One region of the Rhizobium sp. BK312 genome, then DNA from elsewhere that is predicted to be linked to it. Evidence: riboswitches for the same ligand, from Rfam matches in the RefSeq annotation. Region 1 holds a riboswitch; the other holds the start of a gene.
The links. Region 1 has a riboswitch for FMN ahead of ribB (3,4-dihydroxy-2-butanone-4-phosphate synthase). Riboswitches for the same ligand answer to the same signal wherever they lie in the genome.
Positions count from the first base shown of each region.

Region 1 (5,058 bases):
GGCGAACGGAGCCTTCACTGGCGATGTTTCTGCTGAAATGCTCGCCGACAGCGGCGCGCGCTACATTATCCTCGGGCATTCCGAGCGTCGTGTCTCTCACGGCGAGGATGACGAGATTGTGCTTGCAAAGGTAAGAGCCGCCCATCGCGCTGGTCTGACGACCATCGTCTGCATCGGCGAGACGCGCCACGAGCGCGACGAAGGGCGGGCAATCGAAGTGGTAAACGAGCAACTGGCGGGGTCCGTCCCGGGTGAAACCGACAGCCGCAACCTCGTCATCGCCTACGAACCCGTCTGGGCGATCGGGACCGGTCTGGTGCCGACGCATGAACAGATCGAAGAGGTCCATGCCACCATTCGCAAGGGGCTCGAGCAGCGTTTCGGACACGATGGCGGTGCCGTTAGGATCCTCTATGGCGGCTCCGTCAAAGGTGTCAATGCTGCGGCGATTTTCGGATTGCGCAATGTGGGCGGCGCTCTGGTCGGCGGCGCCTCGTTGAATGCATCGGACTTCGCCGAGATTGTTCTGGCAGCCACGTGAATTTGAGCGGGCACTCCGGTTGAGGAGCGCGTACAGCCACGTCCTGGAAGGAAAAAAGAATGCAACGCTTCGAAAACAAGACGGTGGTCATAACCGGCGCAAGTCGTGGCATCGGTGCCGCGATTGCCAAACGCTTTGCCCGCGAGGACGCGAACCTCGTTGTCTCTGCCAACGAAGACAGCGTTCATGCAGTTGCCGAGCAGATCAAGGCAGACGGCGGCAAGGCGATCTCCTTCGTCGGCGACGTTACCGACAAGTCAAGCGTCATCGCGCTCTACGACGCAGCGGAACAGGCCTTTGGCACAGTAGACGTTTCCATCCAGAACGCCGGTGTCATCACCATCGCCAAGATCGAGGACATGACCGAAGGGGAGTGGGACAAGGTAATGGCCGTCAACACGAAGGGCGTATTTCTCTGCGCCCAGGAAGCGATCGCCCGGATGCGCAAGCATGGCCGCGGTGGCCGCATCATCAATACAGCGTCCGGACAGGCTCGCGACGGCTTCATCTATACGCCGCACTATGCCGCTTCAAAAATGGGCGTCGTCGGCATCACCCAGAGCCTCGCCAAGGAAGTTGCCACGCAGAAAATCACTGTAAACGCTTTCTGCCCAGGCATCATCGAAACCGACATGTGGGCCTATAACGACCAGGCTTGGGGCAAGCTGCTCGGCAACTATGGCCCCGGCGAACTGATGAAAGAATGGGTCGAAGGCATTCCGATGAAGCGCGCAGGCTCCGGCGAAGACGTGGCCGGTCTCGTGACCTTCCTTGCGAGCGACGATGCTGCCTATATTACCGGCCAGACCATTAACGTCGACGGCGGACTGATCATGTCGTAATTCAATATTCCAGAACGGTGTGTTCGATCGCATCGCAAGGTTCGGAAGTTGGAAGGTGGCGTGGCCCTCTTGCAAAGATGAGGTCCGGTCCCTTATGTTAGATTTGTTCTCAGGGCGGGGTGCAATTCCCCACCGGCGGTATCGGGGAAACCCGGAGCCCGCGAGCGCTTCCGCGAATGGAAGGTCAGCAGATCCGGTGAGAGGCCGGGGCCGACGGTATAGTCCGGATGGAAGAGAGCATGCAGCGGGCGTCGCGGGTTGCGACGTTCCTACGCCTGTTCGCCCAAGGGATATTTGTGGCCGTCATTGGTCATGCGGCCGGTAAAGCGGTTAACCCTTGAAAGGCATTGAAATGGCAATTTCCCGAATTGAAGATGCGATCGCCGCGATCGGCCGTGGTGACATCGTGGTTGTGGTCGATGACCGCGACAGAGAAAATGAAGGGGATCTGCTCGTCGCATCGGAATTGATCACGCCGGAGGCCATAGCGTTCATGATGAACCACGCGCGCGGTCTGATCTGCGTGCCGATGGAAGGCGAGCGGCTGGACGAACTCGACATTCCCTTGATGGTGCCTAACAACACCGAGATGCTGAAGACCGCCTTCACCGTTTCGGTCGACTATATCCCGGAGACGACAACGGGCATCTCGGCGGCCGACCGCGCTGCGACCGTCCGCGCCTTGGTGACGAAGGATGCGCGTCCTGAGGACTTCGCCCGACCCGGCCATATCTTCCCGTTGCGCGCTCATCCCGAAGGTGTACTCGGAAGGCCGGGGCACACTGAGGCTGCTGTCGATCTTGCCCGGCTTGCTGGCCTTTCCGCGTCCGGAGTCATCTGCGAGGTCGCGAAAGACGATGGCACCATGGCGCGCCTTCCCGACCTTGAAGTGTTCGCCGAGCGGCATGGCCTCCATCTTATCACCATTGAGGATCTGATCGCTTACCGTGACCGCGATGCAGAGACGAAGATCAGGGCAGCGTAAAGTCTCAAACAGTCGCCGGCGGTGGCAACGCAGCGCTACGGCAATCCGGTGCGCTCTGCCTCGTATGCGCTTAAGCGCAGTGCTAATAATGCGATCGTGAACGGCTTAATTAGCTCGACCTGGCGCAGCCGGCCCGAGAGGCACAACGCGTAGCCGATGTTGGTATTAAAGTCCGGGTAGTGATAGGGGCGTGGCGATCGCGACCGATGGCGGCAGCATGTCGCTCGACCCAGTGCACGGATAGCAACGCCTCCGTGCATCTCGGCCGTCGAAGAAAGGAGACTTTTAAATCGTTGGCAGCTTGGCATTGCGCTCGAGACATGCGTGATGGTGGGGAGGAACTGCGCGCCGGCCAGCTCAGGCAGTTACTCGAGCCTTACCGGCCCGATTCGGCCGAAGTATGTGCTGTCGTCCCGGCAAGCCCGAGACCGTCAGCAAGGCGCGGGCGATCGCGGACCATAAGGTGTCCATCCATTTTGTGTCGGTCGCTGCGCCCGCTTCATGGGCGAGAATGATAGCGGTCTTGGCGTCATCGGGAACCGGTGACGAGGGGTCGTGAGGCATTCGGGATTCTCCGGGTTCGCGGCACAGGTAGCACGAGGCCGAAGACACCAGCTATTCAACGGCCGCGGACGTTCACGACTTTCTGGAGCAGCGAAAACTTCACAGTTGGTAGTGACCCCACAAGCACGGTGAGCGGTCGGGCATAGCTGGAAGAATATTCCGGAAGCCGTTTGGTTTCTTGCTCTTATTCTGCGGTGCTAAATTACGTCGTCGGCAGAGATGTGCTTCACTTCGGTAATCCGAATCAACGGGAGTTCCGCGCGTTCGTTTGCCTCCCTCACATCTTGCTCCGATGCGGCGTCAAACAGGCAGAAAGATCGTTCCTCGGACGGAACGAATGTTGACCGAAGATAGCGAACGGGTTTGCCATGGCTCGTCATCTCCGCCGTGACGTTCTTCGCGCGGGAGGCCGCAGCGCCCAGTTGATCAGCAGTGATGCCGGGCAGGTGTCTTTCGACCATGTACTGTGGCATGATGGTTGTCCTTTGGTTGAGCGATGACAGCGGATGCGTTTAACCTGCTGCCCGATCGCCTGAAACTTCGGCAGTTGCGAATGGACATCTACTTTGCCGCCGTGTTTACAGATCTTGTCCGACACTCAGCGGTCTGGAACAGGGTTTCGCGCGATTCCATCACAACTACAATCGCCGAATATCGATACCTGTCTCAGACGCTTGCGAGCCAATACGGTCGGCGGCATGAGAACTTTACAGGTGATGGGCATCTTTATCTATTCGAATCTGCTGATGTCGCCGTGCATTTCTCGTTGAAGCTGATTGCATACTGGAAACAACGACGGCGTCACTTGATGTCGGACCCGGCTCACGACCTCCCAATCCGGGTCGGTTGTCACTTCGGTGAGTGTTCTCGAATGCACGACGACGACGCCTGGATCGGCCGAGCCTTGAACATCGCCAAGCGAGTGGAATCCTGTGCCGACCCAGATACGCTTTTCGTCACGCAGACAGTTCTGGATCTCATCGACCTACCGGTCTACCTCTTCCACGAGGTAAAGGTCTTTGAGCTGAAGGGCGACTATCTGCCGCGACGTCATCTCTACCGCATCGTGTCTGTCGATCAAACTGCGCTTGCCGCCAGATCCGTTGAGCAGATGACGGCCGAGGATTGGTTTTTGAAAGGGGCAGGGATCGTCGGTACCGATGATAGGGCGCTAGCAGAAGAACTGCATTGCTGCGAGAAAGCATTGGAGCTTCGACCGGACTATCCGGAAGCGCACAACAACCTTGGCGTCATCTTAAAACGCGGTGGTGACCTCGTGGCGGGCGAAGAACACTACAGAGATGCCGTTCGCCCTTGGCCTCAATATCCAGAAGCTCATTACAACCTGGCGATCCTCCTCGAAGAAACTGCTCGGCCTGAGGAGGCCGCATTGCATTACCGGGAGGCTCTTAAGTGGCGGCCCGAATATGTGGACGCCCTTCTGCGTTTGGCCGGTCTGTTCGACGCCAGGGGTGATCGGTATGAGGCAGAACATCACTTTCGAGAGTCACTGCGGCTCCGGCCTGGTTTTGCCGAAGCGCACAACAATTTCGGGGTCTTCCTCGAAAGCCTGGGCAATGCGGACGAGGCTGAGTCGCACTACATACAGGCGTTGCAGGCTAGGCCGAATTACGCCGAAGCTCACTATAACTACGCCATACTGCTCGAAGGACGAGACCTAGAGGAGGCGGAGGCACACTATCGTGCAGCCATAAGGTCGGCACCGGAATACGCGGAAGCTCACAATAATCTCGCGGTGCTTCTTCACGAGAAAGGCTCATTTTCGGATGCGCGCTCGCATTATCTAACAGTAATAAGAATGCGTCCTGCTGACCCTCAAACGTATCGGAATCTTTCTCTCTTGCTCGCAGCGATGGGGGAAAGCGAACAAGCCGACCGATACGCCCGGAAGGCGGCCGAAATTATCGTAGGGTGATCTTTTAATCAGTCATCCAGACCGTCAACTGCCGAACGACGCTTTTGGAGAACCTAATCCAAGTGCATCATGGCCAATCTTGAGGGTAGGGGATCAGCCTCCCTCTTGCAAATGCCATGAACACTTCGGTCGGTGTCTTATAGCCCAGGCACTTTATCGGTAGGTCGTTCAGATGGTGAGCGAGTTGAAC
Region 1 is NZ_JACHZP010000002.1:565,709-570,766, forward strand. Features, by position in the region: gene tpiA (triose-phosphate isomerase) at 1-541, shown strand, start outside; gene FHT85_RS07260 (glucose 1-dehydrogenase) at 601-1,383, shown strand; FMN riboswitch at 1,485-1,626, shown strand; gene ribB (3,4-dihydroxy-2-butanone-4-phosphate synthase) at 1,736-2,368, shown strand; gene FHT85_RS07270 (hypothetical protein) at 2,726-2,932, opposite strand; gene FHT85_RS07275 (DUF4242 domain-containing protein) at 3,130-3,405, opposite strand; gene FHT85_RS07280 (tetratricopeptide repeat protein) at 3,429-4,868, shown strand; gene FHT85_RS07285 (IS30 family transposase) at 4,936-5,058, opposite strand, start outside.

Region 2 (5,058 bases), on a different contig from region 1:
TATGCTGCTCGTTGTCCCCACGGCCTATTGGGTGCGGTTGCGGTTGCCGCAGCTCCGCCCTGTCGTGGAATTCATCACCTTGATGCCGTTGGTCATTCCGGCCATCGTCATCGTTTTCGGCTATCTGCGGCTCTATAATTCGTCGTCGATCCTGCCGCTGACCGGCTATAATTCGACGACGAACATTCTGCTCGTCTGCTCCTACATTGTATTGTCGCTGCCCTATATGTATCGTTCGGTCGATACGGCGATGCGTACCATTGATGTCGGCACGCTGACGGAGGCTGCCGAAAGCCTTGGTGCAAAATGGACAACCATCATGTTCAAATGCATCTTTCCGAATGTCATGAGCGGTGTGCTTTCCGGAGCATTCATCACCCTTGCGATCGTCATGGGCGAATTCACCATGGCATCGCTGCTCAACCGTCCGGCATTCGGGCCCTACATGCAGCTCATGGGCGCCAATAGAGCTTACGAGCCCTCTGCCCTGGCCATCATCGCGCTTGCCGTTACCTGGCTCAGCATGGGCCTGTTGCAGCTCGTTTCCCGTTTCTCAAAATCCGCTCCGATTAAGGCGTAAGGCTTCTCACCATGGCTTTTCTCGAACTCACCCACATCAAGAAGTCCTTCGGCGACATTCACGTCGTCCATGATTTCAATATGCAAATCGAGAAGGGAGAATTCGTCTCCTTCCTCGGACCGTCGGGCTGCGGCAAGACGACCGTGCTGCGCATGATCGCAGGTTTCGAAACGCCGACCGCCGGCACCCTGTCGATCAATGGCAAGGACCAGCGGGCGCTGAAGCCGAACCAGCGCAATATCGGCATGGTCTTCCAGGCCTACGCATTGTTTCCGAATATGACGGTGCATGACAACGTCGCCTTCGGCCTCAAGGTGGCCGGCATGGCAAAGCCTGACATCGACAAACGCGTCAAGGAGATGCTGGCTCTCATCAAGCTCGATCATCTCGCCGGCCGCTATCCCTATCAGATGTCCGGAGGCCAGCAGCAGCGCGTAGCGCTCGCCCGCGCCATCGCCGTCAAGCCGCAGGTGCTCCTGCTCGACGAGCCGCTCTCGGCTCTCGACGCCAAGATCCGTATCTCGCTGCGCGAGGAAATCCGCGCCATCCAACAGCAGCTCGGCATCACCACTGTCTTCGTGACGCACGATCAGGAAGAGGCGCTGTCCATCTCCGACCGTATCGTGGTCATGAATGCAGGCCGCGCCGATCAGATCGGCACGCCGTTCGAAATCTACAACAAGCCGGCAACCCGTTTCGTCGCCTCCTTCGTCGGCACGCTGAATCTGATCGAAGGCAAGGTCGTCGATCCCGACAGTAACCGCATCATGATTGGCGATCAGGGCGTGACCCTGAAGCAGTCGGTGACCGCCTACAAGCCGGGCGATACCGTATCGCTTGCCCTGCGTCCGGAAGCCGGTTCGCTGGCGGAATCGGCCAAGGGCGATACAGCCCTCACAGGCGAAGTCTCCTCGGCACATTTCCTGGGCTCGGTCATCCGCACCCGCATGAATGTCGCCGGCAACACGATTTCCTTCGACATGTTCAACAGCCCGGGCATGATGCCTCCGAGTGTTGGTGAGAAGGTGACGTTGCGTTTTGCCTCCTCCGACCTCCTCGTCATTCAGGACTGAGAAAGAGCCCTCCATCGCCGGGTCATTTTGGAAAATTATTCGCAGACGCCGGGCCAAAACCCCTGCGTTTTTCTTTGATTTCCATAAGGCAAAGCATCTATAGTCCACGCGTTCTCAGGGCGGGGTGCAATTCCCCACCGGCGGTATGGGGAGTTTCCTCGAGCCCGCGAGCGCCTTCCGGATTTCGGAAGGGTCAGCAGATCCGGTGAGATGCCGGAGCCGACGGTATAGTCCGGATGGAAGAGAGCAAGCAGGATCGTACCTCCTCCGCGCGAGGGGTGCTGCGATGTTGCGTGTTCGCCCAAGGGATATTTGACAACAACCCTTGAAAGGCAAAATTCATGACCATTTCGATTTCTACCCAACCGAGCCGTATCGCGATCATTCGGGCCCGCTGGCACGCCGATATCGTCGATCGCTCGGTCGATTCCTTCGTTGCTGAATGGCAGACGGTCGAAGGCGCACCGCCGATCGATATCTTCGAGGTACCCGGGGCGCTGGAAATTCCGCTGCACGCTCAGACGCTTGCCCGTAACGGCCGCTATTCCGCGATCATCGCCACCGCTTTCGTTGTCGACGGTGGCATCTATCGCCATGAATTCGTCGCCAATACGGTTCTCGATGCCATGATGCGCGTCCAGCTCGATACCGGGGTGCCGATCCTGTCGGCGGTCCTGACGCCGCATCACTTCCAGGAATCGGAAGCGCATATCCAGTTCTTCAAGGAACATTTCATCATCAAGGGCCGTGAAGTCGCCAGCGCCTGCCGCCACATCCTGGCGGAGCGCGGCAAGCTGCTGCCCGCCGTCACAGTTTAAGCTTAGCATGGTGGAGGCGCGGCATCTGCCCGCCTCCATGTCCACCAGGGAGGAAGTCAGTGGCCGTCCTACGCATCATCCCGAACCTGCCGGCAGCCGATCCAGACACGGCTCGTCTTTTCTATCATGACCTTCTCGGCCTCGACATCGTCATGGATCACGGCTGGATCCTCACCTTCGCCTCCGAAGCGGCAACAGTGCCGCAGATCAGCGTCGCCAGCGAAGGCGGTTCGGGAACGCTCGTCCCCGACCTTTCCATCGAAGTCGACGATGTCGACACGCTCTATCAGCGCGCCACCTCCATGGGCTTCGGCATATTGTATGATCTCACGGACGAGCCATGGGGTGTCCGCCGCTTCTATGTCCGCGACCCGTTCGGCAAGGTCGTCAATATCCTGTCCCACCGCTAGTTCAAGCTCGCGGAGAGCCTCAAGGGTTCCCCGGCACTCTTACCGCAGATCGAGATTGAATGTGGTGCGCTCGGCCGGCCAGACCGATTCCGAATAGGTGATCGGCACTCCGTCGGTATCCGCATCCACCTTGCGCGTCACCAGCAGCGGCACGGATTTCGGCTGGCGCAGGATCCGCGCTTCGTCGGCCGTCGGCATACGCGCCTCGATCTCCGTCAATAACCGCTCGTAGTCAGTGACACCGTAGCTGGCGAGCGCCGCCGAGATTGTCGGATGCTGTAATCTAGCATGATCGAAATCGGGAAAACGTTCGGCAGGATAATAGGAATCCCCCAATTCCACCGGAATGCCGTCGGCCGTCATGACGCCGCGACGATGGATGACCGGCGCGCCGATTGCGATCTTCAGATGGGCCGCGACGCGTTCGGTCGCCGGCACGATCTCGTGAACGAGCAGCTCGCCGCCCGGTTCGAAACCCTGCTCGATCAGATTTTTGTGGAAGCGGGTGCGCTTCGACAGCGTATAGTCGAGCACGCCCCTATGAACGAAGGTTCCCCGTCCCTGTTCGGCGCGGACCAATCCACGCTGCTCCAAGTGCCCCAGCGCCTGGCGCACGGTAAAACGGCTGACGCCAAATCGCTGCATCAGTTCCGGCTCGGTTGGCAATTTCTCTCCGGGCGCGATTGTCCCAGTGGCGATATCGGCCGCCAGGATCTCGCCGATCTGATGCCAGAGCGCGCTGCCGCCCTTTCGGTCGATCGTCTCCATATCAGATACGCTTCTCCAACCGGAACAGCAGCTTGTATTCAGCAGGGTAGCTCAGTGCATCGAGAATGCTCGGATAATATTTCCGATCCTTGGTGGCACGCACAAAACCATCATAGCCGAAGCGCCTGACGGAAACATCGAAGCCTGCCGCCGTGAAGGCCTCGATATAGTCCTGCGGCGAACGATCCTGCATGGGCGCATTGCTATTGTTGCCGATCAGCTCTAGCCACTTCGGCCAGAGCGGCATTTCGTTGTGGCAACCGGTCACCGCGTAGTAGACGCCCCCATTGCGCATGGCCCGGAACATCCCTTCGGCATGCTCTTTCAGCTGCGGCAGCAGATAGATCACCTCATAGCTGAAGGCCACGTCGAAGCTGTCGGCAAAGGGCGCCAGGTCGGTCGTGACACGAAACTGGAGCGGCATGCTGCCTGCGGCTTCGACGGCAGCAGCCACAGACTCCGAAGCAATATCGATACCGACGCCGCGTCGGAACGGCCGCATGGCATAAAGCAGCCGCAGAAAGCCGCCCCGGTTGCAGCCGAAATCCAGGACGGTCTTCGAGGAGAAATCCCGCTCCGGCACCGTCTCGATGAAGTGCCGCCAATAGGGGCTATGAGATTCTGCCATTGCGGCGTCACCCTGCGGTTCCTTGTGCCAGGTTGCATAAGTCGTTGCTGCGCTCGTCATGATACTCTCGCTGTTGGAGTAGACTGAACCCTTGATAGCCAGGTCTCATAACAGTCATGTGAATTCATCCGGACGACCGGACTAATAATGATAATCTCTCACGCGTGATCAGTTGGCGCCTACTGCGGGCAGTCCACCATCCATTGCACGCCGAACCGATCCGTCAGCTTGCCGTAATAGCTACCCCATGGCTGCACGGCGAGTGGTGTCGTCACGTTGCCGCCTTCTGCCAATCGGGCAAAAATCCTGTCGGTACTCTCTCGGTCATCCACCATGAGCATATGAGCGGAACCTCGCATCGGCTCAGCATCATGATTGTCAGAGGCGAAGAACAAGATGCCTGGTCCCTCAAAGCGAGCGTGCATTACCCTGCCCCGCATCGCTTCGTTTGTAAGCGGTATCCCATCATCCGTACTGTGACGGATCAACAGCGTCACTTGGCCCAGCCCGCAGGCCGTATAGAAAGCGAGGGCTTCATCGCAATGCGTCGTAAAAAACAGATAATTAGCGAGTTGCATTTCCTGCCTTCCTTGTTGTCGAACGAACGGCCCACGCGGCCGCCCGTATTGATGCCAACTACCCCATCTCAAGCGCGACGAGTTTCGACCTCGGGCACTGCGGCGCCTGCAATCGCAGCGATAAGATCGGCATTGCTGTAGCTTTGCCCCGCGATGCCCCAAGCACCTTCAGGCGCATAGACTATATTCGACCAGATATGCTC
Region 2 is NZ_JACHZP010000001.1:500,511-505,568, forward strand. Features, by position in the region: gene FHT85_RS02395 (ABC transporter permease) at 1-580, shown strand, start outside; gene FHT85_RS02400 (ABC transporter ATP-binding protein) at 592-1,653, shown strand; FMN riboswitch at 1,760-1,905, shown strand; gene FHT85_RS02405 (6,7-dimethyl-8-ribityllumazine synthase) at 1,995-2,471, shown strand; gene FHT85_RS02410 (VOC family protein) at 2,531-2,881, shown strand; gene phnF (phosphonate metabolism transcriptional regulator PhnF) at 2,921-3,649, opposite strand; gene FHT85_RS02420 (class I SAM-dependent methyltransferase) at 3,651-4,337, opposite strand; gene FHT85_RS02425 (VOC family protein) at 4,457-4,855, opposite strand; gene FHT85_RS02430 (tautomerase family protein) at 4,924-5,058, opposite strand, start outside.
Region 2: linked by a shared signal. The riboswitch ahead of FHT85_RS02405 (6,7-dimethyl-8-ribityllumazine synthase) and the one ahead of ribB (3,4-dihydroxy-2-butanone-4-phosphate synthase) in region 1 are both predicted to bind FMN.